DNA from 3 places in the Sodalis ligni genome. Region 1 is predicted to be linked to each of the others. Evidence: predicted binding sites of a transcription regulator. Region 1 holds the regulator's gene; each other region holds the start of a gene.

Region 1 (7,506 bases):
CACCGGCGCGTGAACCGAGCGTGTTAAAGGAAGACCGCAAAAATTGCGCGGCCTTATCAGCGCCAAATCAACAGCACGCAGGCCGCGGTAAGCAATCCCATGGCGACATTAAATACCGTCCAGGCGCGTTTACTGCTGAGCAAACGGCCGATAAGCGTACCAAAGCCGAGCCAAATAGTCCCGGAAACGATATTCACCGTCACAATACCAATACTGATGGCCCCCACTGAAGTAATATAGGCATTACCCGTCAGGCTGAAGCTGGCTACCGCCCCCAGCGCCATCAACCAGGCTTTGGGATTCAGGAACTGCAGCAGTCCGCCCTGGTAAAACGGAATGGGGCGTGGCGGCGGCGCATCCGTCTCCAATGTTTCATACGCCGCGGTGGCAATCTTCCAGGCTAACCACAGCAGATAAAGGGAACCGGCCACTTTGAGCATAAAATGCAATGACGGATACAGGGTAATTAAACCGCCGATACCGAAAGCCACCAATAGCAATATGCACTGCATCCCGAGCATAATACCCAGCATCAACGGCATTGAACGCCAAAAACCGAAATTCGCGCCGGAAGCGGTGAGCAGCATATTATTAGGACCGGGCGTAATGGCAGCGACCCAAAGAAAACCCAACATTGAAAGAAAAAGACTCGGTTCCACGTTTCGGGGGCTCCTCTCCCTTTAATGAAGGTAAGAAACTAACAGCGCGCCTGTATCCGCACAAGGCTTTGCTGGTGAAATTTCCTCAAGGCATTGAATCATTAACAAACTGGACATAACATGATGATTATTCCGTGGGAAGAAATCGACTCCGACACCCTGTATAACCTGCTTGAATCCTTTGTCTTGCGAGAAGGCACCGATTACGGCGAACAGGAAAAGACACTGGAGGCCAAAGTCGCCGATGTCAAACGTCAACTGATAAGCGGCGAAGCGGTAGTGGTATGGTCGGAACTGCATGAGACCATCAATATTATGCCCCGCGGCCAGTTTCATCCGGAATAACGCAAATTGGCCCTGCGCCGCTAAACATGATAACAATAATCAAGTCTTTCATGCCGGGCGCATGTGAATCTACCCGTCATACTTCAAGTTGCAGGTGCGTCCGCTTTCCTGCAACCTGAATTATTGAGGGTATCACGCCGCCATATAACGAAGCGTAGGGTTACCATGTCAGCACAACATCCCATTATTGCCGTTACCGGCTCCAGCGGCGCCGGCACCACCACCACCAGTTTGGCTTTCCGTAAAATTTTTCACCAGTTGAATATTCACGCCGCCGAGCTGGAAGGGGACAGTTTCCACCATTTTACCCGTCCGGAAATGGACATGGCCATTCGCAAGGCCCGCGATCTCGGGCGACATATCAGCTATTTCGGGCCGGAAGCCAATGACTTCGGCCTATTGGAACACACCTTCCTGCAGTATGGGCTCACCGGCCACGGCAAAGCGCGAAAATATCTGCACACCTATGACGAAGCCGTTCCCTACAATCAGATTCCCGGCACCTTTACTCCCTGGCAGCCGCTGCCGGAGCCGACGGATGTGCTGTTTTACGAGGGGCTGCACGGCGGGGTGGTTACCGACCACCATAATGTGGCGCAGCATGTGGATCTCCTGGTGGGTGTAGTACCCATCGTCAACCTGGAATGGATACAAAAGCTGGTGCGCGATACCAGCGAACGCGGACACTCCCGGGAAGCGGTGATGGATTCCGTGGTGCGATCGATGGAAGACTATATTAACTACATCACACCGCAGTTTTCCCGTACCCATATCAATTTTCAACGGGTTCCCACGGTGGACACGTCCAACCCCTTTGCCGCCAAGGCCATCCCTTCGCTGGACGAAAGCTTTGTGGTAATTCACTTTCGCGGCCTGGATCATATCGACTTCCCCTATCTGCTGGCGATGCTGCAGGGGTCGTTTATTTCCAATATCAATACGCTGGTGGTACCGGGAGGGAAAATGGGGCTGGCGATGGAACTGATCATGGGACCATTGGTAAAGCAGCTACTGGAAGGCAAACGCATTGAATAAACCGGGCGCGGCCGGAGCGTCGCGCCAGCGGTAACGCATCCGTCATTCAGGACGGCAAACGCACTTCAAAACTATGGGTAACGTTCACGGATTTGCCGAGCATTAAAGACACCGAGCAATACTTTTCCGCTGACAGCTCCACCGCCCTTTCGACGATTTTGTCGGTGAGCCCCGTGCCGGAAACTATAAAGTGTAAATTAATATGGGTAAATAACCTCGGCGCTTCGTCGCGGCGTTCAGAGGTCAGCTTGACTTCGCAATCACGCACATCCTGACGCCCTTTTTGCAGAATCGATACCACGTCGATGGCGCTGCACCCCCCAGCCGCCATAAGTACCATTTCCATTGGGCTGGGCGCTTTTTCCCCTGCGTTGCCATCCATCAAAATCTGGTGGCCGGAGGCGGATTCACCTATAAAAGACAGACCTTCGACCCATTTTACTCGTGCTTGCATTATGATGACTCCAGATAAAAAGTTTTTCCTGCACCCTACATTTTTATTGGAAAGGTGGCAATGTTACCTAACATACTTCATGCTGATGCAAGACAACAGAAGACACTGCTTCAAACCTATGCTAAAAACAAGGCTGGATCGACCTCATGATAATGAAAGGGCAAGAGAGCGATCGGAACATCACTAAAACCAGACCCTAATAAGTTCCCTAACGTCGCTCCGTTTACAACGGAGATGGATCGATAAAACAGCGCCGTAATAGGGAATACGATGTCCTGAACAAGGACATCGATGACAAAAGAGGATAACAGCGAATGGTTCTCGGCAAACCGCAAACAGACCCGACTCTCGAATGGTTCCTGTCTCATTGCCATATTCACAAGTATCCATCGAAGAGTACGCTAATACATCAAGGCGAAAAAGCTGAAACACTTTACTACATCGTCAAAGGCGCCGTCGCGGTGCTGATAAAAGATGAAGAAGGTAAAGAGATGATCTTGTCCTACCTTAACCAGGGGGATTTTATCGGGGAATTGGGCTTATTCGAAGAAGGCCAGGAGCGCAGCGCCTGGGTTCGTGCGAAAACCGCTTGTGAAGTGGCTGAAATTTCTTATAAAAAATTCCGGCAACTGATTCAGGTGAATCCGGATATCCTGATGCGTCTGTCGGCGCAGATGGCCAGCCGCTTGCAGGTCACCTCGGAAAAAGTCGGTAATCTGGCGTTTCTCGACGTCACGGGACGTATCGCGCAAACCTTGCTTAATCTGGCGAAACAACCCGACGCCATGACCCACCCCGACGGCATGCAAATCAAGATTACCCGCCAGGAAATCGGCCAGATTGTCGGCTGTTCCCGCGAAACGGTGGGCCGTATTCTGAAAATGCTGGAAGATCAAAATCTCATCTCCGCACACGGCAAGACCATTGTCGTTTACGGTACGCGTTAAACGTTAATCAAACAGGCGTGGTACTCTGTGCCACGCCTGCTTGTTGGCAGCATGTGGCGTCGACTGATCTATCACCCCGAAGTCAACTATGCCTTGCGGCAAACCATCGTGCTTTGCCTGCCGGTGGCGATAGGGCTATTGTTCGGCAGCCTGCAGAACGGCCTGCTGTTCTCCCTGGTGCCCGCCTGTTGCAACATCGCCGGCCTGGATACCCTGCATAAACGCTTTTTTAAACGCCTGGCCATCGGCGGTACGCTGTTCGCCGTCAGCAGCGTACTGATCCAGTGGCTGCTCTTTGTACACGTACCCTTGCCCTTTATCATGGTGGGCCTGGCGCTGGCGCTGGGCGTCACCGGTGAAATCAGTCCGTTGCACGGGCGGTTATTACCCGCCTCCCTTATCGCCGCCATTTTTACCCTCGGCCTGACCGGCAACGCCCCGGTGTGGATCCCGCCGCTGCTGTATATCGCCGGTACCGCCTGGTACGGGCTGTTTACCGGCCTGTGGTTCCGATGGCTTAAAGAGCAGCCGATGCGGGAAACCCTCAGCCTGCTCTATAGAGAGCTCGCGGATTATATCGAGGCGAAATACAGCCTGCTGACCCAGCATACCGACCCGGAAACCGCCCTGCCGCCGCTGTTTGCCCGGCAGCAGCGGGTGATTGATCTGATTGCGCAAATTTACCAGCAGCTGCATATGCTGTCGGCCAACCATCAGCTTCAGTACAAACGTCTGCTGCGGACATTTCAGGTGGCTCTGGACCTGCAAGAGCATATCGCCGTCAGTTTGCATCAGCCGGACGAAGTGCAAAAGCTGGTGGAGCAGAGTCACGCTGAAGCGGTGATCCGCTATAATGCCCAATTGATTGCCGCCCGGCTGCGGGTGGTAGCGGACGATATCCTTTATCATCGGTTATCGGGCCGTTTCACCATGGCGGAAGCCCTGTCGGCGGTGGAAAAAATTGCCCAGCGAAATCCGGATAATCCGGTGGGGCAATTTTGTTTTTATCACTTCAGCCGCATCGCCAGGCTGCTCAGGACGCAACGTCCGCTCTACCGGCGGGATATCATGGCGGATAACCAGCAACGGCTCTCTTTCTGGCAGGCGCTGCGCAGCTACTGTTCGCTCAAATCCATGGCGCTGCGCAACGCCGCCCGGCTGGGCATTATGCTGGCCATCGGCAGCAGCCTGGGACTGGTGTTCAACCTGCCTAAACCCTACTGGATTCTGATGACGGTGATGTTTGTCAGCCAGAACGGCTATAACGCCACCCGGGTACGTATCCAGCACCGGGCGCTGGGAACCTTGGCCGGCCTGGTTATCGCCGCCGCGACCCTGCAGCTCCATCTGGGGGACGGCACGGTTTTATTGTTTATGCTGGTGGTGACCCTGGCGGCTTACCTGGTTTTGCGGAAAAATTACGGCCTGGCGATGACCGGCTTCACCGTAACCGCCGTTTACACCCTGCAGCTATTGTCCCTGAACGGTACGCATTTTCTGGTACCGCGGCTGGTGGATACCCTGATCGGATGCATGCTGGCGTTCGGCGGTACGCTCTGGCTGTGGCCGCAGTGGCAAAGCGGCCTGCTGCGCAAAAACGCCCATCAGGCGCTGGAAAGGGATCAGGACGCATTGCGTCTGTTATTACAGGCGAATCCGGAGCCGGCGGCGCTGGCCTATGCCCGTATGCGGGCCAACCAGGCCCATAACGCCCTGTTCACCTCGCTAAGCCAGGCCATGCAGGAGCCCGGTTTCAACTCCCGCTACCTCATCGATATGCGCCTATGGGTGACCCATAGCCAGTTTATTATTGAGCATATCAATGCCATGACGATACTGGCGCGGGATCACTACATGCTGACGCCAATGCTGGCGGAAAAATACCTGACCGCCTGCGAGGTGGCGCTGCAAACCTGCCAGCAACGGCTGGAATACGATGGTCCGAGCAGCGAACAGCCGGTACTGGCCACCGCCGGCGATACGCCGGAGCAGCCGGGCACCCCGATGGAACGCCATCTGCGGCGTATCCTGTTCCATTTGGGAGTAATGCATACCATCTCGTCGGTTGCCTGGCGCCAGCGGCCGCAGCACGGCCGCTGGCTATCGCGGCGATTGGGGGAAAATGCCCAATAGCCGCCGATAATGGCGGCTGAGCGTGCTGGCAAAGTGCCCGGTCGAGAAAGGCGGTTTGATAAGTGACCCGTCCGCGCCAGGCTCTTTTTCAGTGAGCTCAGCCGGCGGTAACCTGGGCTACCGCCTGTTCAAACCTGGCCATGCCCTGATCGATATCGTCAAATTCCACCACCAGCGACGGGGCGAAACGCACCACGTCCGGACCGGCGTTCAAAATCATCAGACCGTTGGCGGCGCTGGCATGAAGGAATTCCCGTGCCCGGCCGTGGTAGCCGGGTTTCAGCGCGGCGCCAATCAGCAAGCCCATGCCCCGAATTTCTTCGAACACATGATAGCGGTCGTTAATCTTCTGCAGCGCGCTGAAAAACCTGTCATGCCGTTCATTGATTCCCGCCAGCACCGCCGGCTGGTTAATGACGTCCAGCGCCGCCTCGGCCACTGCGCAGGCCAGCGGATTGCCGCCATAGGTGGTGCCGTGGGTTCCCACCGCCATCACCGACGAAATCTCCTCGGTAGTAAGCATGGCGCTGATGGGGAAACCGCCTCCCAGCGCTTTGGCGGTGGTGAGAATATCCGGCAGGACACCATAATGCATATAAGTGAATAACTTACCGGTCCGGCCCATACCGCACTGCACTTCGTCCATCACCAGCAGGGCCTGGTATTGATCGCACAGATCCCTAAGCCCCTGCAGGAATTCCGGCGTGGCCGGCGTGATCCCGCCCTCGCCCTGTATCGGCTCAACCACCACCGCGCAGGTATGATCGTCCATCACCGCTTTTACCGCCGCCAAATCGTTGAACGGCACGTGGACAATATCACCGGGTTTCGGTCCGAAACCATCGGAATATTTGGGTTGGCCGCCCACCGTGACGGTAAAGAGCGTACGGCCGTGAAAGGCGTTGTGGAACGCGATGATTTTGGTTTTATAAGGGCTGTGGCGGGTGATGGCATAATGACGGGCCAGCTTAAAGGCGGCTTCGTTGGCTTCACCTCCCGAATTGGCGAAGAAGACCCTATCGGCAAAGGTGGCATCGATAAGTTTGCGCGCCAGCCGCAGCGCCGGTTCATTGGTAAAGACATTACTGGTGTGCCACAGGGTTTCACCCTGGCTTTTCAGCGCCGCCACCAGCGCCGGATGGCAATGGCCCAGGGCGGTCACGGCGATACCGCCGGAGAAATCAATGTACTCCTTGCCTTCCTGGTCCCATACCCGGCTGCCTTTGCCTCTGACGGGAATAAATTGAGCAGGTGCATAAACTGGCAAAATGACCTGATCAAACGTTTCCCTGGTTACCGCGTCATCATGTGTTTTCATAAGCTTTTTACTCTATCCGCCGCAAAAGATAAATGAAATTATAATCATAAAATATGAATAAAAAATCACTTCAATGCAATCTTTTATCGCCGTTCAACGGCAAAAAATTATATCCGCTACCGACGCCGGGCCGGTTGAAGCATTCGCGGCGGGCCATCGGCTTACATCGCCAGGAAATTCGCCAGCAACCGATGTCCCTGTTCGCTGAGAATGCTCTCAGGATGAAACTGTACACCTTCAAGGGGCAAGGTACGATGACGGATGCCCATGATTTCATCGTGAACGCCTTCTTGCAGGCTCCAGGCGGAAACCTCCAGGCAGGGCGGCAAACCGGCGGTCTCCACCACCAGCGAATGGTAGCGGGTCATGGTCAAATCCGCGGGCAACCCGGCGAAAACCCCCCGGCCGTCATGGACGATAGGTGAGGTCTTACCGTGCATAACCTGCTTTGCCCGCACAACGCGGGCACCGAATACCTGCGCTATGGCCTGGTGGCCGAGGCAAACCCCCAAAACCGGTATCTTGCCGGCAAAATGCGCAATGGCCGCCATGGAGATGCCTGACTCGTCAGGGGTACCGGGGCCGGGAGAAATCACCAGCCTCTCGGGCGCCATA
Region 2 (7,506 bases), 1.8 Mb from region 1:
CTCTTTCAGGCAGCCAGCGCGCTTCCTGGGGACGATCGCTTATCAGGCACCACCATACCGCCAGCACCACCAGCGATAACATGCCTTCGATAAGAAACAGCCAGCGCCAATTCAGCAGGTTGATAATGGTACCGGAGATGGGGGCGGTGACCATGCCGCCGATGGGCGCGAACATCATGACAAACGCATTGGCCCGCCCGATTTCTTTTTCCGGGAACCAGTTGCTCAGCATGGTCAAGACCACCGGCAGCATGCCGCCCTCCGACACGCCCAGCAGAAAACGCAGCGCCAGCAGCTGATAGTGGCCGGTGACAAATCCGGTGGCGATGGACACCACGGCCCATACCGCCAGCGACCAGGCGATGAAACGCTTACCGCTGCCGTGAACCGCGGTACGGCCGCCGGGCACCTGCAAGAAGAGATAGCCGATAAAAAATATGCCGCTGGCGAGACCTGCCATCCGGCTGTTTATGCCTAAATCGCTTTCCATGCCTCCCGGCAGGGCGAAACTGATATTCACCCGATCCATAAAGGAAATGATACAAGCGATTAATATTGGCGCGACCACTCGCAGCCAACGGGTATGAGGTATTTTATCATCCATAGCGAAATGTCCGACAATAAGGTTAGCCACCCCTTTTTAATCATAAAAAGAGGAATCAGTATTATTTTTATATCCGGCTATCGTCATTGAATAATGATTGTCAGAAAAGCCGGTGCCGTGAAATAAACAGCCATCACCCCCCTTAATGTTATTCCAGTTTATTCGGCAGCGGGCGCTGGCTGAAGAAAGCCTCCACGTTGGCGAAGACTATGTCGCTCATTTTGCGCCGGGTTTCCCATGTTGCGCTGGCCGTATGGGGCTGTAACACGACATTGTCCATCGCCAGCAGGGCCGGCGGCACGTTGGGCTCGTCGGCATAGACGTCCAGCCCGGCCCCGGCGATATCGCCCTGTTGCAGCGCGCTAATGAGATCCGGCTCGTTAACGATGCTGCCGCGGGCGATATTGATAACCAGCGCATGGTCCGGCAACGCCTGGAAGATCAAGCGATTCACCATTCCCTGGCTCTCTTTGCCGCCTGAGGCCGCAATCACCAGAAAATCGCTGTCGCGGGCCAGGGCGGGTAAATCGGGGCAGAAGAGATAGGGCAGGGCGTCGTTACGTTTACGGTCGGTGTAGCGGATTTGCATATCGAAGCCGCCGGCGCGGCGGGCAATGGCCCGTCCGATATTGCCCATGCCGAGGATGCCGATGCGTTTGCCGCTGACCTGGCTGCTTAACGGCGGCGTTTCCAGCGGCCAGCGTCCCTCGCGCACGAAGCGATCTCCCTGGCACAGCCGGCGGGCGGTGCTGAGCAGCAGGCCCAGCGCCATATCCGCCACATCCTCGGTCAGCGCGCCGGAGGTAATGGTGATGTCGATGCCGCGTCGACGCGCATAGTTCAGGTCAACCCCGTCGGTGCCAACGCCGAAAACAGCCACCAGTCCCACCGACGGCAGCGCCTCCAGCACCGGCGTGCTCACCCCTACGTCCCCGCGCGTCACCACGACTAAAATGCCGGCGCCGTTTTGCGCCAGATAGGCCGCCGGATCGGCTTGTTCGTACAGCTTATGCACTACGTAGCCGGCCTCAAGACGTTTTTGCAGTTGGTCCATTACCGGTGCTATCAGCAAAACGGTACGCAAATTTCTTACTGTCATGTTATTACCCCTGTACGGCGTTACGCCACGCTGGAACCACCGGCTAACTTCCCCGTTTCAGCCTCTTGTTGCGGCTTGATGGAAAGGGCGAAGACCACGGCGATGCCCAGGCAGGCCGCCATCATAAAATAGGATGAATTGGTTGAATGGGTGACGCTGTTGAGCATGCCCACCAGATACGAGCCGATAAACGCCCCGACGGCGGCCATGCTGTTGATCATCCCGCCGGCGCCGCCCACCATGGACGCCGGCAATACGTCGTGCACCAGCGCGAAGAACGGCCCGAACGGGATATAAAGGCAGGCCCCGGTAATCACCAGCAGCAGGTAAGAGAGCCAGAAATGATCGGTGCCAAGGAAGGGCAGCAGCAGGAAACAGCAGCCGGCTATCAAGATCGGATAGGCGATAAAACCCACCCGTTTTTGATATTTGTCGCTTAGCCAGGCGGCAATCATCATTAATATCGCCGCCAGGCCGTAAGGCAGCGAGGACAGCAGGCCGGTTTGGGCCATGGAGATGGCGCCCGAGTGCAGAATGGAGGGCAGCCACATCAGGAAACCAAAAAAGCCGATGCTCTGGAAAAACATCCAGCCCGCCAGCTTGATAACGTTGGCGGAGCGAAGGACTTGGCTCCAGTTGGTCATGGTCTCTTTACGACGCTGCTCATTGGCCAGTTCGCCGATAAGCGCCGCTTTCTCCTGCTTATTCAGCCAAGCGGCCTGTTCCGGCCTGTCGCGGATAACCACCCACCACACCACCGCCCAGATGACGGCGGGAATGCCTTCCACCACAAACATATGGCGCCATCCCCAGTTCTGCACCAGCCAGCCGGAAAGAATGGACATCCACAATACGGTAACCGGGTTGCCGAGCAGGAACAGCGTATTGGCTTTGGAGCGTTCGGTATGGGTAAACCAGCGTGAAATCAACAGTAACAGGCTTGGCGTCACGATGGCTTCCACCACCCCGAGGACAAAGCGGATGACGACCAGCGAGGCGACATTGGTGACAAGCCCCGTAAGCGTGGCGCAGATGCCCCACAGCACCAGGCTCAGCGTCAGCAGTTTGCGCACGCTCCATTTTTCCGCCAGCATCCCGCCCGGAATTTGCAGGGTAAAATACCCCAGGAAAAACAGCGCGCCAATCAAGGACGCCAGAGAAGGATCAATACCCAGATCGTTACCGATGCCGGCGGCGGAGGCAAAACTGTAATTAGCCTTATCAAGGTAAGACAGGCTGTAGGTAATAAATATCGTCGGCATTAAATAGAGCCAACGGCGTTTGGGCAATGTATTCATGTTGACTGGTCTCAATATGGTTTATGTAATCACTGCATTCTTAGATTTTTTTATAGGCTAATAGCGTATTCATCATTGTCATTACCGCTCCTCTCCTGTGGGTATTATCAGAACGGTTTTCACAGTGAAAAATTGAGACATAGATCACGCTGAATCGTGTTAACAAATCCTGTTACCCGGTGCGTGACGGGTATGACATATTCAGCGGGTTTTATCGGACGCGGCCGGCACGGAGGGTGGCCGGCCGGGCGGGAGGGGAGAGTTCGGTTCGGTACTGACGGCCCGCCTTACAGGGTACCGCCGGGAGAGAGCCGATAGTGCAGATCTATTTGTTCTATTGTGGATATCCCTTTGATTTTACGTATTAGTATTTCGGTGGATACCCGTCCCATCTCAAAGCGCGGGGTGACTACGCTTGCCAGCTTCGGCTGGGTCACCTGGCCGATATCCAGGCCGTGAAAGCCGGCTATGCCTATTTCCTCGGGAACGTGGATACCTGAGGCCAGGCATTCCTGTAACACGCCTACCGCCAGATCGTCATTGGTGCACAGGATACCGTCCAGATCCGGATACATCTGGCGGGCCATGGTCATCATGCCGGTGCCCATCGACACCGAGGATACCTTGTTGGGTATCAGCCGTCCGGTGGGCAGGCACGCATCGGCCATGGCCTGGCAGTATCCGTGGTACCGCTTTTGATCGCGGTCGTCGGACATGGAACCGAAATAGATGATGCGGCGCTTGCCGCTGGCCAGCAGCATACGGGTCATGTCATGGGCGGCCTGCTTGTTGTCAAAGCCCACGTTGATCCTGCCGCTGCCGGCGGTCATATCCATCACTTCGGCCACCGGGATATCCGCGGCGTGCAAATATTTTTCCGCCCGCAAAGTGTGGATTGTTTCCGTCAAGATGAGTCCGGCCACCGGGAAATTCAGGATATTGGCGATTTGCTCTTCTTCACGATCGCGGTCGTAATCATAATTCACCACCAGGGTGCGGAAGCCTTGCGGGGTCGTTACCGATTCAATGCCGGCCAGCAGGTCCGCAAAAATCTGATTATTGAATGAGGGGATCAAGACGCCGATGCGCGGCAATTGATTACTGGCCAGCGAGCGATTTTCCGGGTCGGGCTGGTAATTCACCTCCGCCAGGATGGCCGCAATGCGCGCTGCGGTATCCGGCGCCACTTTTTCCGGCGTGCGTAAATAACGGCTTACCGTCATTTTTGTCACGCCGGCCAGGGCGGCGATATCCTGTAATGTCACCCGCTGTGGTTTCATTGATTATTTCCGGTCCTATCTGATTGAATTGATTATGCCCCCGGGCAACGGTAAAAGAAAAGGGTATTACCGTCTCTCCCCCATCGATAACATGCCGCCGTCGCCAGGCATTCCCTGCGTTTCTCCCCGGCAGCGAAAACGTTATCCCGGTTGGATCACAGCAAAGGTAACAGGTTGACGTAACACTATTTAAAGTGATCTTCATCACAGTTTCAGCGGCCTTAAATCGCTTTCATACTCGTTATCCGGCGGCACAGGGCGATGCCGTTCCAGCAATGACAATGACAAAGCAAGGTGCGTCGCACAGCACAAGAGTACAAACGTTTTTCGCTGGCGAAATTAAATAGCCAGGAATGTGGGTATTTCATCTGAACGATAAATAAATACTTTCACATCGTATTAATTGTCGCCGGACGAATAGCCAGCAGCACGCTAAATACCGTAAGCCCAATCTGTAGGAAAAAATAATGAATTTATTTAGCCTTGAAAATAAAAAAATATTGATTACCGGTTCTGCCCGGGGAATCGGTTTTCTCACCGCGCAGGGGTTGGCGGAATATGGCGCGGAAATTATCATCAATGATATCACCCAGGAGCGGGCGGAAATTGCGGCGCTGAAGCTGCGCGATATGGGGTTTAACGCCCACGCCGCCGCATTCGACGTGACTGACGCGCAGGCGGTGGAATCCGCCGTGGAGCATATCGAGCGGGATATCGGCGCCATTGATGTGCTGTTCAATAACGCCGGCATTCAACGCCGCCATCCGTTCACCGAATTTCCCCTCAAAGATTGGAATGACATCATTGCCGTTAACCAGACCGCGGTGTTCCTGGTTTCCCAATCGGTATCACGCCGCATGGTTCAGCGCCGCGCCGGTAAAATCGTCAATATCTGTTCCATGCAGAGCGAACTGGGGCGCGACACCATTACCCCTTATGCCGCCGCCAAGGGGGCGGTGAAAATGCTCACGCGTGGTATGTGCGTGGAGCTGGCGCGCTATAACATCCAGGTCAACGGCATTGCGCCGGGCTATTTCAAAACGGAAATGACCCAGGCGCTGGTGCAGGATCCGGTATTTACCGAATGGCTGTGCAAACGCACGCCGGCGGCCCGCTGGGGCGATCCGCGTGAGCTCATCGGCGCCGCGGTATTTTTATCCTCCGCCGCGTCGGACTTCGTCAACGGACATCTGCTGTTTGTGGACGGCGGCATGCTGGTGGCGGTGTAAAGGCGCAAAGGCGTTGCCCTGAGACTCCGCCGGCGCCGCCATGGCGCGGCATCCCCCTATCCATCAAGGAATTGTCATGATTATCGATACACTGGCGCGGGCGGCGGTGAATCCGCTCTATCCGGCCATTATTCGGCGGCTGTTGCAGGCGCTTGAGCAACATCCGCTGGCGCAACTGGCCACGGGCCGCTATGCCATCGACGGCGACGCCCTGTTTTTTTCGGTTATCGAAGGTAGGAGCCGGCCGTTGCACGAGCAGCGGCCGGAGTTGCATCGCCGCTATGTGGACGTGCACCTGTTGCTGGTAGGCGAGGAGGTCATCGGCGCGTCGCCGCTGGATAGCCGGCAGCTTTCCGACGGCCCCTTCAACGAAGAAGGGGATATCGGGTTCTACCGGGGCATGGGTGAGGAGAGTCTCATCCGCCTGCGTCCCGGAGACATCGTCTTGCTGTTTCCCGGTGAGCTGCATCGTCCTATGGCTACCCTCGGCATTCCGGGACGGCTGCGTAAAGTGGTGGCGAAAATCGATGCGTCGCTGCTGCCCGGGGAATAAAGCGGATAGCCGCCGCCTTATGTTTGAGCGCTTAATCCAGGTTTTGCCGGGATGCGGCGATTTTACCGCGGACGGCGTCGGTGGCGCCGGGACCGGCGACAATCTGGTAATTCCCCGGTGATATTTCCTCGCCGGTATTTCTGTCGGCCAGGAAAGGCGCCGCCAATTTTTTGGTTTTGAGATTTTCCAGTTGGACAATGTCCCCTTCCGGGGCGAAATATTTATTGCCCCAATCCAGTAATGCCCACAAAACCGGATAAAAATCGCGACCGCACTGCGTCAGGATATATTCATAGCGCTCCGGACGTTCACTGTAGCGGCGGCGTTCAAGAAGACCGGAGCCCACCAGTTCTTTAAGGCGGCGCGTCAGCGTATTCGGCGCAATGCCTTCCACGCCTTTTTGAAACTCATCGAATTTCCTGGCCCCATAAAAAGCTTCGCGCAGAATCAGGATGCTCCACCACTCCCCCACCTGATCAAGGCTGCGGGCGATGGGGCACACCAGCTCGTCAAAACTCTTATGTTTCATACTTGCTCCCGGTTAAAAAAACCACAGGTATTAAAAGTCACTTGCATGATGATAGTTTCGTATATACTATCATCATGCAAGTAACTATGGCGAGAGCACGCGCCCATGTCAAGTCAATGCTGGTGCATTGAATAATCACCGCTGTAACCAACGTAAGGATCATGACGATGAATATCCAAGAAAAATCAGTATTGATCACCGGCGCCAATCGCGGCATCGGCGCCGAAATCGTGCGCGAATTCCTGAAATACGGCATCGGCAAGGTGTATGCGGGCGTACGCACTCTTTCGTCCCTGCCTGATTTCAACGATGCGCGAGTGATTCCCGTACAGCTTGATATCACCAAGCCCGACGACGTGTCCGCCGCCGCCCGTCAGATTGACGCGGTGGATATCCTGCTGAACAATGCCGGCACCATGAACTACAGCCATATTCTCACTGCCACAACCGCCGAGCTGTCGGCGGACATGGACGTAAACTACTATGGCACCGTTCGCATGATGCAGGCCTTTGCGCCCCTGATGGAAAAGCGCGGCGGCGTAATCGCCAACGTCGTCAGCGTGGTCGGCCTGGCGTCGGTGCCGGGCATTGAGGGCTATTCGGTATCGAAAGCGGCGCTGTTCTCAGCCACGCAGGCGGCGCGAACGGCGTTGAAGTCCAAGAACATCCGGGTCATCGGCGTTTTTCCCGGCCCCATAGATACCGACATGGCGAAAAACCTGCCGTTGGACAAGGCCTCTCCCGCGGACGCGGCTGAAGATATCGTCAAGGGCATTATTGCCGACCAGGAAGATATCTATCCCGATCCTACCTCAAAACAGCTTTCCGTACTGTGGGGCGGCAACCCCAAGGGCTTGGAACAATTCTTCGCCGCTATGGCGGGCTGATCAACGGCAAAAACCGCCCGCGGCAGA
Region 3 (7,506 bases), 1.8 Mb from region 1:
TATTGTACCGGCTGGGAGAAATATTAAAACGAGGAACGTTTATATAACAGGTAGTCGGCCTGCCAGAATTCGGCCTCCAGCCTGTTTTGCAATACCTCTTCCGACACCGCCGGCGCAACGCCTTCGCGCTGTGCCGCACGGGCCACTTCAGCGGCTATGGTTTTCGATACCCGCTGTATATCGGCAATGGCCGGTAAGAGTGGGCCCTGCCCCGTGGTCGACAGCGGTGAAAGGCCGGCCAGCGCCTGACTGGCCGCCAGCAGCATGCCGTCGGTCACCCGGCGGGCTTTCGCCGCCAGAATGCCTAGACCCAGGCCGGGGAAAATATAGGCATTATTACACTGCGGGATCTCATAGCAGCGATCCTGGTAATAAACCGGCGCAAACGGGCTGCCGGTGGCCATAAGCGCCGCGCCTTCGGTCCAGGCTATCACATCCTGCGGCCGGGCTTCCGCGCGGGAGGTGGGATTGGACAGCGGCATGATAATCGGATGATGACAATGGTGGTGCATCTCGCGGACGATCTCTTCGCTAAACAGCCCCGGTTGCCCGGAAACGCCAATCAGAATAGTCGGTTTAGCGTGGCGGACCACGTCCTGCAGAGAAATATGCTGAGCATCCACCGCCCAGTGGCCGATATTTTTCTTATGGGCGGCCAGCTTGCGCTGGAAATCCAGTAGATTAGGCATGTCATCCGTCAGCAAGCCGAAGCGGTCCACCATAAAGACCCGGCTTCGCGCGTCTTCCTCCGTTGCCCCTTCGGCGATCATCTGTACGATGATTTGTTCGGCAATGCCGCAACCGGCGGAGCCGGCGCCAAGGAAGGCAACGCGCTGCTCGCGTAATGCTGTCCCCGCCGCGTGGCTGGCGGCAATCAGGCAGCCCAGCGTGACCGCCGCCGTACCCTGGACGTCATCGTTAAAGCAGCACAGCTCATCGCGGTAACGTTTCAGTAGCGGCATCGCATTGGTTTGGGCGAAATCCTCGAACTGCAGCAGCACATCCGGCCAGCGCGCTTTTACCCCCTGGATAAAGAGATCGATAAAGTCGTAGTACTCGTCGCCGATGATCCTCGGATGGCGCCAGCCCATGTAAAGCGGGTCATCCAGACGCTGCGTATTGTTGGTGCCCACATCAAGCATGATCGGCAGGATATTGGCGGGGTGACTCCCGCCGCAGGCGGTGTAGAGGGAAAGCTTGCCGATGGGGATCCCCATGCCGCCAATCCCCTGATCCCCCAGCCCCAGGATACGTTCGCCGTCGGTGACCACGATCACCCGAATATCGTTCTTGGCGAAGTTTTGCAGCATGTCATCGATACGGTCGCGATCCGGATAGGAAATAAACAAACCCCGCGCACGGCGATAAATAGCGGAAAAGTGCTCGCAGGCTTCACCCACCGTAGGGGTATAAATGATCGGCAGCATCTCTTCCAAATGGGCATTTACCAGGCTATAGAACAGCGTCTCATTGGTATCCTGAATATTTCGCAGATAAACATGCTTGGATATATCGCTTTTGAAATCACAATATTGCGAATAAGCGCGATCGGTTTGTTCACTGATGGTTTCAACCTGGTTGGGTAACAAACCGTTCAGATTAAACGCCAGACGTTCCTCGCGGGTGAACGCAGAGCCTTTGTTCAACAACGGATTTTCCAGCAACAGCGAACCCGTGTAATGCGTGTAAAGTGGGCGTGTTTTTAACATCAGGTAAACCTCAATAAATGTGGACAGCAAAAAACACCAATTGTCTGTTGAATGGGATTAAACAGGGCCGTTGGTCCATAGCGGGCTGGGTTTAATAAAATTTCTGGTTTGCGTTTTTATAGCATGGGAGTCAAGTGATTTCTGATTACTTAAATTACAAAATTATTTTTATACTTACTTAGTAATAAAATTATTCAATCGCCTTTAATATCTGGCAACTCTACGAATTATGTTGGGTATATGTTATTTATGGGCGGGAATTCATTCCGGCGACTTTAGTAACTATTGTTATTGCTATATAAAGAACGGCTGTGATGATTATCACAATCACTCTTTATTTAAAATAATATAACCTTTTCCCATTCTATCAAATATAAAAGGTCAGGTTATGCCAATATTACTCTTATCCTCATTATTTCCCTTGGTGTTTGTCATGGCGTTGGGTTGGCTGAGTGGAAAACTCAGTTATATGAAACGTGATGATGCCACGGTCTTGGCCACCGTAGTGATTCGTTTTGCTTTGCCGCTGAGCCTGTTTCTCGGCGCATTGCATACCGATCCTGCTAAAATACAGAATCTGTCGTTTATGGCCGTCCTGGTGATAGGACTGATGGGGTCTTATCTCCTTACGCTGTGCATTGCCCGCTTTGTCTTTCGTCACGACATCAAAACCAGTGCTATTCAGTCCCTGATCTGCGCATTCCCCGATATGGCTTATTTTGGCGCGCCGGTGCTGGCCGTGCTTATCGGTCCGGAAGGCTTTCTGGGCGTGCTGATCGGCAATCTCATCACCAGCGTGCTGATGATCCCTCTCACCATCGTATTGATCCGCATGGGGGACAATAACAACGGATCGGCGGAGCAGGGGAGCCTTCGCGGCATGATCCTGCAAAATCTGCTCAAAGCGGTGCGCAACCCTATCGTCTGGATCCCGATACTCGGCGTGGTAATGAGCCTGGCAGGCATCAAGCTGCCGGAACTGCTCTCTTCCTCCGTAGAAATGATGGGGAAAACCGCCGGCGGAATCTCTTTGTTCGCACTGGGCCTGCTGTTCTTTGGTGAAAGCCCGACGCTGAATGTGCATACGTTTACCAATATCAGCCTGAAGAACGTCATACAGCCCGCCATTATGGCCGCGGCGGGGCTGGCTTTTGGACTGAGCCATACGCTGATGCAGCAGGTGGTGATTATCGGCGCCACCCCTTCGGCCATCGCGGCGGGAATGTTCGCGGTTCGCAGCGATACCTACGTGGAATCGGCCTCTTCATCCATCCTGCTGGGCACGGCGGTGGGGATTGTAACCGAAGGGGTGATTATATTTATGCTGTCATAAAAAGGCTTGCCCTTGGCAAAAATATTCGTCAGGAACGCATCTTTGAGACAATTAGCTATAGGGGGTTGGCGGAGAGTAGGCGATATTAAGGAAAACGGACTTGCTTACGCCGTTATCCATTAAGGAAGGCATGATGAAAAAGACAACGTTGATGCTGGTGCTCACCCTCTTTGCATCCGGCAGCGTGTTTTCAACCGGGTCCTACGCCGACGGACGTCGGGATCACGATGGTCACGGACCGCGATGGGACCGGGGCCATGGCGGGCCAGGCTGGCACCACGATCGCGGCGATTTCAGAGGCCACGGCTATCGGGACGGCTATCATGACAGGTTTGCCTGGCGCGGGCGTGAGTTCAGAAGAGGTTATCCGCTGCCGCCGCCTTATCGGGGAGATTATTACCGCGTGCACGACTGGCGCCACCGCGGTCTTCAGTCGCCGCCGCGCGGGCATTACTGGGCTTATATTGATGGACGCTATGTCATGGTCGCCGCCGCCACCGGCGTGATCACCGCGATTATCATGGGCAATGCACTTGGCTATTGAGGGAATACAGGCCGGATTGCCGCCGGCCTTTAACTTACCATCAGATTTTATCCGCTATGTTTATGGATAAAATGCCCTGATAAAGCAATTTGTGACGACATTCAAATATTCGTTTGGGTAACACATCTTCAATTAATAGATATGGATAAATTGTTTCTTTGAATCGGTGCGGGAGCAATTCACACCATGTCAGAAATGCAAAATGAAAGCCTGTTGCCAAGATACTCGTTTAACGCCCGCCTGGTGGCCGGGCTGACCCCCATCGATGAGCAGGGGCTGCGGGATTATTTCATCGATCGCCCGGCAGGTATGAAAGGGTATGTGCTTAATTTCACCCTGCGCGGCGAAGGAGTTGTCTTGGCCGCCGTACGATCCGGCGGAAAACCCCAGGGCGTACAGCGAGGAAATCATGCCCCGGTGTACACCAGTCCCCATGCCTTGTTCAGGTTTTCAACAGAGTGATATTTGTGGCGCAGACGGTCTTTAAAGCCTTCGAATAAATCATCGGAGTAATTAAACACTAATCCCGGTTCGTTATAAACCTGCCAACCGATGACGGCGGGATGGTCACGATACCGTTCCGTGATTTTTCTCATTACCCGGCTGGCGAAATAGCGGAACACCGGGTGCGAGTAATTATGTTCTTCACGAAAGCCAAAATTTGTTTTGTGCCCGCTGGCGTCGGTGATACTGACTTTCGGGTATTTACGCGCCAGCCATCGAGGTACGGAAAACGTCGGCATGCCGATTACAACCGCGATATGATGCCGATGGGCTTCATCGAGAACGGGCTCCAGCCAATCCAGACGAAAATGCTCCTCTTCAGGTTCCCATTGACTCCAAGAACCCTCTCCAACGCGCACGACGTTAAAACCGGCTTTCTCCATCAGGTCGAAATCATATTCGAGGTGTGAGGAGGGTTGGTATTCATCGTAATAAGCGGCCCCAAACAGTATCTGGTTTCTAGGCTTTATTTCTGCCATGCGAACGACTCCAATCAATTTAATTTATTGCGCTGCGATTTTTGACAAAAATAGACTTTATATAAAGGCAAGGACACCCTGTAATATCTTCATAAAATAACGAATGGATGTGATTGAAAGATAGGTCATGGAATAAAGTAAAGTAATTAAGGATAGGGTGTAGTTATGGATGATAGTGCTAATGGCGATTTTGTGTGAATTGGTTCACATATTGTGGCACGTCTGACATGATCCACCGCACGCGTGCGAATGATTATGTCAGCCTAATGAATATAGGGTTGCATCGGCTAAAATTATTTTTTCTTGATATTCACTTTTATTTTCCCATCGAACCAGCTTCATTTTTATTATTCAGGATGTGAGTGACAGCCGATGCGCGACACCTTGCTAACCGGTTATGCCACGGATGTGATGGCGGCCGGTGTCGCCAGGATGAACAGGCCACAGGCTTCGGATATGCCGGCCTTTTTGCCTGCGGCGCCAGGTTTCAGTGATATGGAAAGATGATCGCTATCCTGACTCATCTTGGTCCGCGGTCGACCAGGGGATCCCCACTTGTCGGCTGTGTCAGCCAGATCCTCCGGCCGGCGGCCGAGCCGGGCGCGCAATGCTAGCCCTATGACAAGATGGGGATGGCGGCAGCAATGCCAGTGAACCAGGTATCTGTGTCGCCATGGGCGGTAGTGACAAAACAGGTAGAGATTCGTTTTCAGATATAGTTTAATGGGCACAAACCGGCCTTTAACGATTCCGAATCCAGTTGTCCCTAAAAATTGAGACAGAAATGAAGACCTTACATAAGCCTACCGAGCGTGTTTTGCTTATTTTGGAAACCTTATCGAACGATGATGGCATGACGCTTTCCGGCCTGTCATTAAAAACAGAGATTTCTAAAAGCACGATTTTCCCTATTTTAAAATCTTTATTACATCGCAAATACATCAGCTATGATGAAAAAAGCGGCAAATATACGCTTGGTATATCGTGTGCCGTTTTGGCCAGCTCGACATTTGAGAAAGAATACTGGCTTAAAATGATAAACGCTGAAATGAGGAAGATTGTTGCTGATTGCAATGAAGTTTGCCAGATGGGGTGTTGGATGACTCCACGTTCTTTATATTGATAAAGTACAATCTGACCAAACGGTTCAACTTATGTCAAAATAGGCACTCGCCTGCCCGCTATCCATTCCGCGCTGGGAAAGGCATTACTTTATCAGTATAGCGATAAGCAAATAATGGAACTTTATCCTGATGGCTTCAAGCCGTTAACCGCCCATAGCGTTGGCCAACTGGACTATTTGCGTCGCCAGTTAAATGATGTCGCGTTGAAAGGGTACGCGGTTGATGACAGGAAATCAATGAAGACACTGTCTGTTTCGCCGTCCCGCTAAAGCAAAGAGATAAAATACTGGCGGCCATCAGCGTTTCTATGCCCTATTTCCGCGCGACCGAAGAAAAGAGTAAACATATCATCGAATTACTTATCAACGCCCGTGCGAAAATAGAACATAATCTCAATAACCTACATGATATAAACAATTACTAATAAACGTACACTATAAATACAAACTTGTAACAAGATGTCCTGCAAAATTTGTGATATGCCCCACGGTATAGAAATTTAATTGCCGCGGGTTGTTCCTCCCGCCATCATGATCTCTACTAATTCATTGATTAATCGCCTTAAAATTCCTAAATCCGCATATTTGACTTTAAAACATGGAGTGATTACCTTGTGTTGTTCGTAAAAAATACTGTTCGTATATACGAAAGGAAAAATCATGAAAAGTCGTTATATCACCCCTGTGTGACCGTATTTGACAAAAGGCCGGCTTGATCCAGAGCAGATGTTGCAATTATTTAATTTTATTAAATATTCTGTCTCAGGATTCGTTGTGATGGGAAGCACCGGGGAGTTTTTCCCTGGATATGAAAACCTCCAGACAGCTTATACAGCTGACCTCTGAGTTTCCGAAAGACAGCATGAAGGTCTATGCCGGCGCAAGCCGTATGGATATCCAGGAGTCCGTGGAGCTGGCTAACTATGCCTATGAATGCGGCCTGGATGGCGTCATGATCATCAGTCCCTATTATTTCCGGCTGACAGATGAGAGCATCTATTATTTTACAGTGAAATTGCCCGGCAAACCAACGCGAAAATATTTATCTACAACTTTCCCGAAAGAACAGGATATTCGGTATCTCCCGAAGTCTGCCTAAAACTTGCAGAGAATTTTCCGAATATTATTGGCCTGAAGGATACTATTCCGGATACGATGCATACTTCTCAAGTGATTAAACTGGTTAAGCAAGAAATCCCTCACTTTGAAGTTTACGCTGGTTATGATAACAATTTTTCCCATAATATTCTTTCGGGCGGCAATGGCTGTATCGGTGGATTGTCAAATATTGTCCCTGAGTTTTCAAATCCTGGATGGACGCTTTCGCAGAGGATAATTTAGCCGCGGTTACAGCGCATCAACAAACAGTTGACCGGCTAATGGATATTTATAACGTTAACGATCTCTTTATACCTGCTTTTAAGAAGGCGCTTCAGCTGCGCGGCGTGATCAACTCCGATCAATGTACCGGTCCCTTTAAAGGCGTCACGGAAAGACAATCAGAAAAAATTAAACAGATACTGATGTCGGCTGGTTTTGCTGGTTAATAATTATTTCCCTCTGGAGGAATTATGAAAACCATAACTGTCTTTGATAATCCGGTGTTAAATTCCGCAGTTACCAAAGCATGGAAAAGATTAGTACCACTCATGTTTTCCCTGTATTTTATCGCGTTTATCGATCGTGTGAACGTCGGTTTTGCCAAAGAGGCGATGCAGACCGATATAGGCTTATCCAATGCGGCTTTTGCGCTGGGAGCCGGTATATTCTTTGCCGCCTACGCGCTTTTTGGCATACCGGCAAATCTGATCCTA

Evidence for each region. Region 1 encodes CRP, which controls carbon source genes, mostly activating them, when cyclic AMP is high. Its sites were predicted from a motif close to ATGTGANNNNNNTCACAT; they were not measured.
Region 2: the regulator CRP is predicted to act here: its motif matches at 4,474-4,491, upstream of idnO (gluconate 5-dehydrogenase).
Region 3: the regulator CRP is predicted to act here: its motif matches at 4,762-4,779, upstream of GTU79_RS11040 (beta-galactosidase).

Annotation. Positions count from the first base shown of each region.
Region 1 is NZ_CP075169.1:535,634-543,139, reverse strand. It holds gene GTU79_RS02415 (LysE family translocator) at 57-659, opposite strand; gene GTU79_RS02410 (YheU family protein) at 783-1,004, shown strand; gene GTU79_RS02405 (phosphoribulokinase) at 1,170-2,039, shown strand; gene GTU79_RS02400 (OsmC family protein) at 2,086-2,493, opposite strand; gene crp (cAMP-activated global transcriptional regulator CRP) at 2,808-3,440, shown strand; gene GTU79_RS02390 (YccS/YhfK family putative transporter) at 3,492-5,573, shown strand; gene argD (bifunctional acetylornithine/succinyldiaminopimelate transaminase) at 5,671-6,891, opposite strand; gene GTU79_RS02380 (aminodeoxychorismate synthase component II) at 7,053-7,506, opposite strand, start outside.
Region 2 is NZ_CP075169.1:5,177,924-5,185,429, reverse strand. It holds gene GTU79_RS24215 (MFS transporter) at 1-604, opposite strand, end outside; gene GTU79_RS24210 (2-hydroxyacid dehydrogenase) at 753-1,703, opposite strand; gene GTU79_RS24205 (MFS transporter) at 1,724-3,001, opposite strand; gene GTU79_RS24200 (LacI family DNA-binding transcriptional regulator) at 3,289-4,281, opposite strand; gene idnO (gluconate 5-dehydrogenase) at 4,746-5,510, shown strand; gene GTU79_RS24190 (NanQ anomerase/TabA/YiaL family protein) at 5,587-6,063, shown strand; gene GTU79_RS24185 (winged helix-turn-helix transcriptional regulator) at 6,095-6,592, opposite strand; gene GTU79_RS24180 (SDR family oxidoreductase) at 6,760-7,479, shown strand.
Region 3 is NZ_CP075169.1:2,356,581-2,364,086, forward strand. It holds gene GTU79_RS11020 (NAD-dependent malic enzyme) at 24-1,709, opposite strand; gene GTU79_RS11025 (AEC family transporter) at 2,098-3,042, shown strand; gene GTU79_RS11030 (RcnB family protein) at 3,173-3,586, shown strand; partial or broken gene GTU79_RS11035 (arabinose operon transcriptional regulator AraC) at 3,773-3,943, shown strand; gene GTU79_RS11040 (beta-galactosidase) at 3,994-4,569, opposite strand; gene GTU79_RS30205 (helix-turn-helix domain-containing protein) at 5,354-5,692, shown strand; partial or broken gene GTU79_RS30210 (IclR family transcriptional regulator domain-containing protein) at 5,765-6,117, shown strand; partial or broken gene GTU79_RS11050 (dihydrodipicolinate synthase family protein) at 6,353-7,239, shown strand; gene GTU79_RS11055 (MFS transporter) at 7,264-7,506, shown strand, end outside.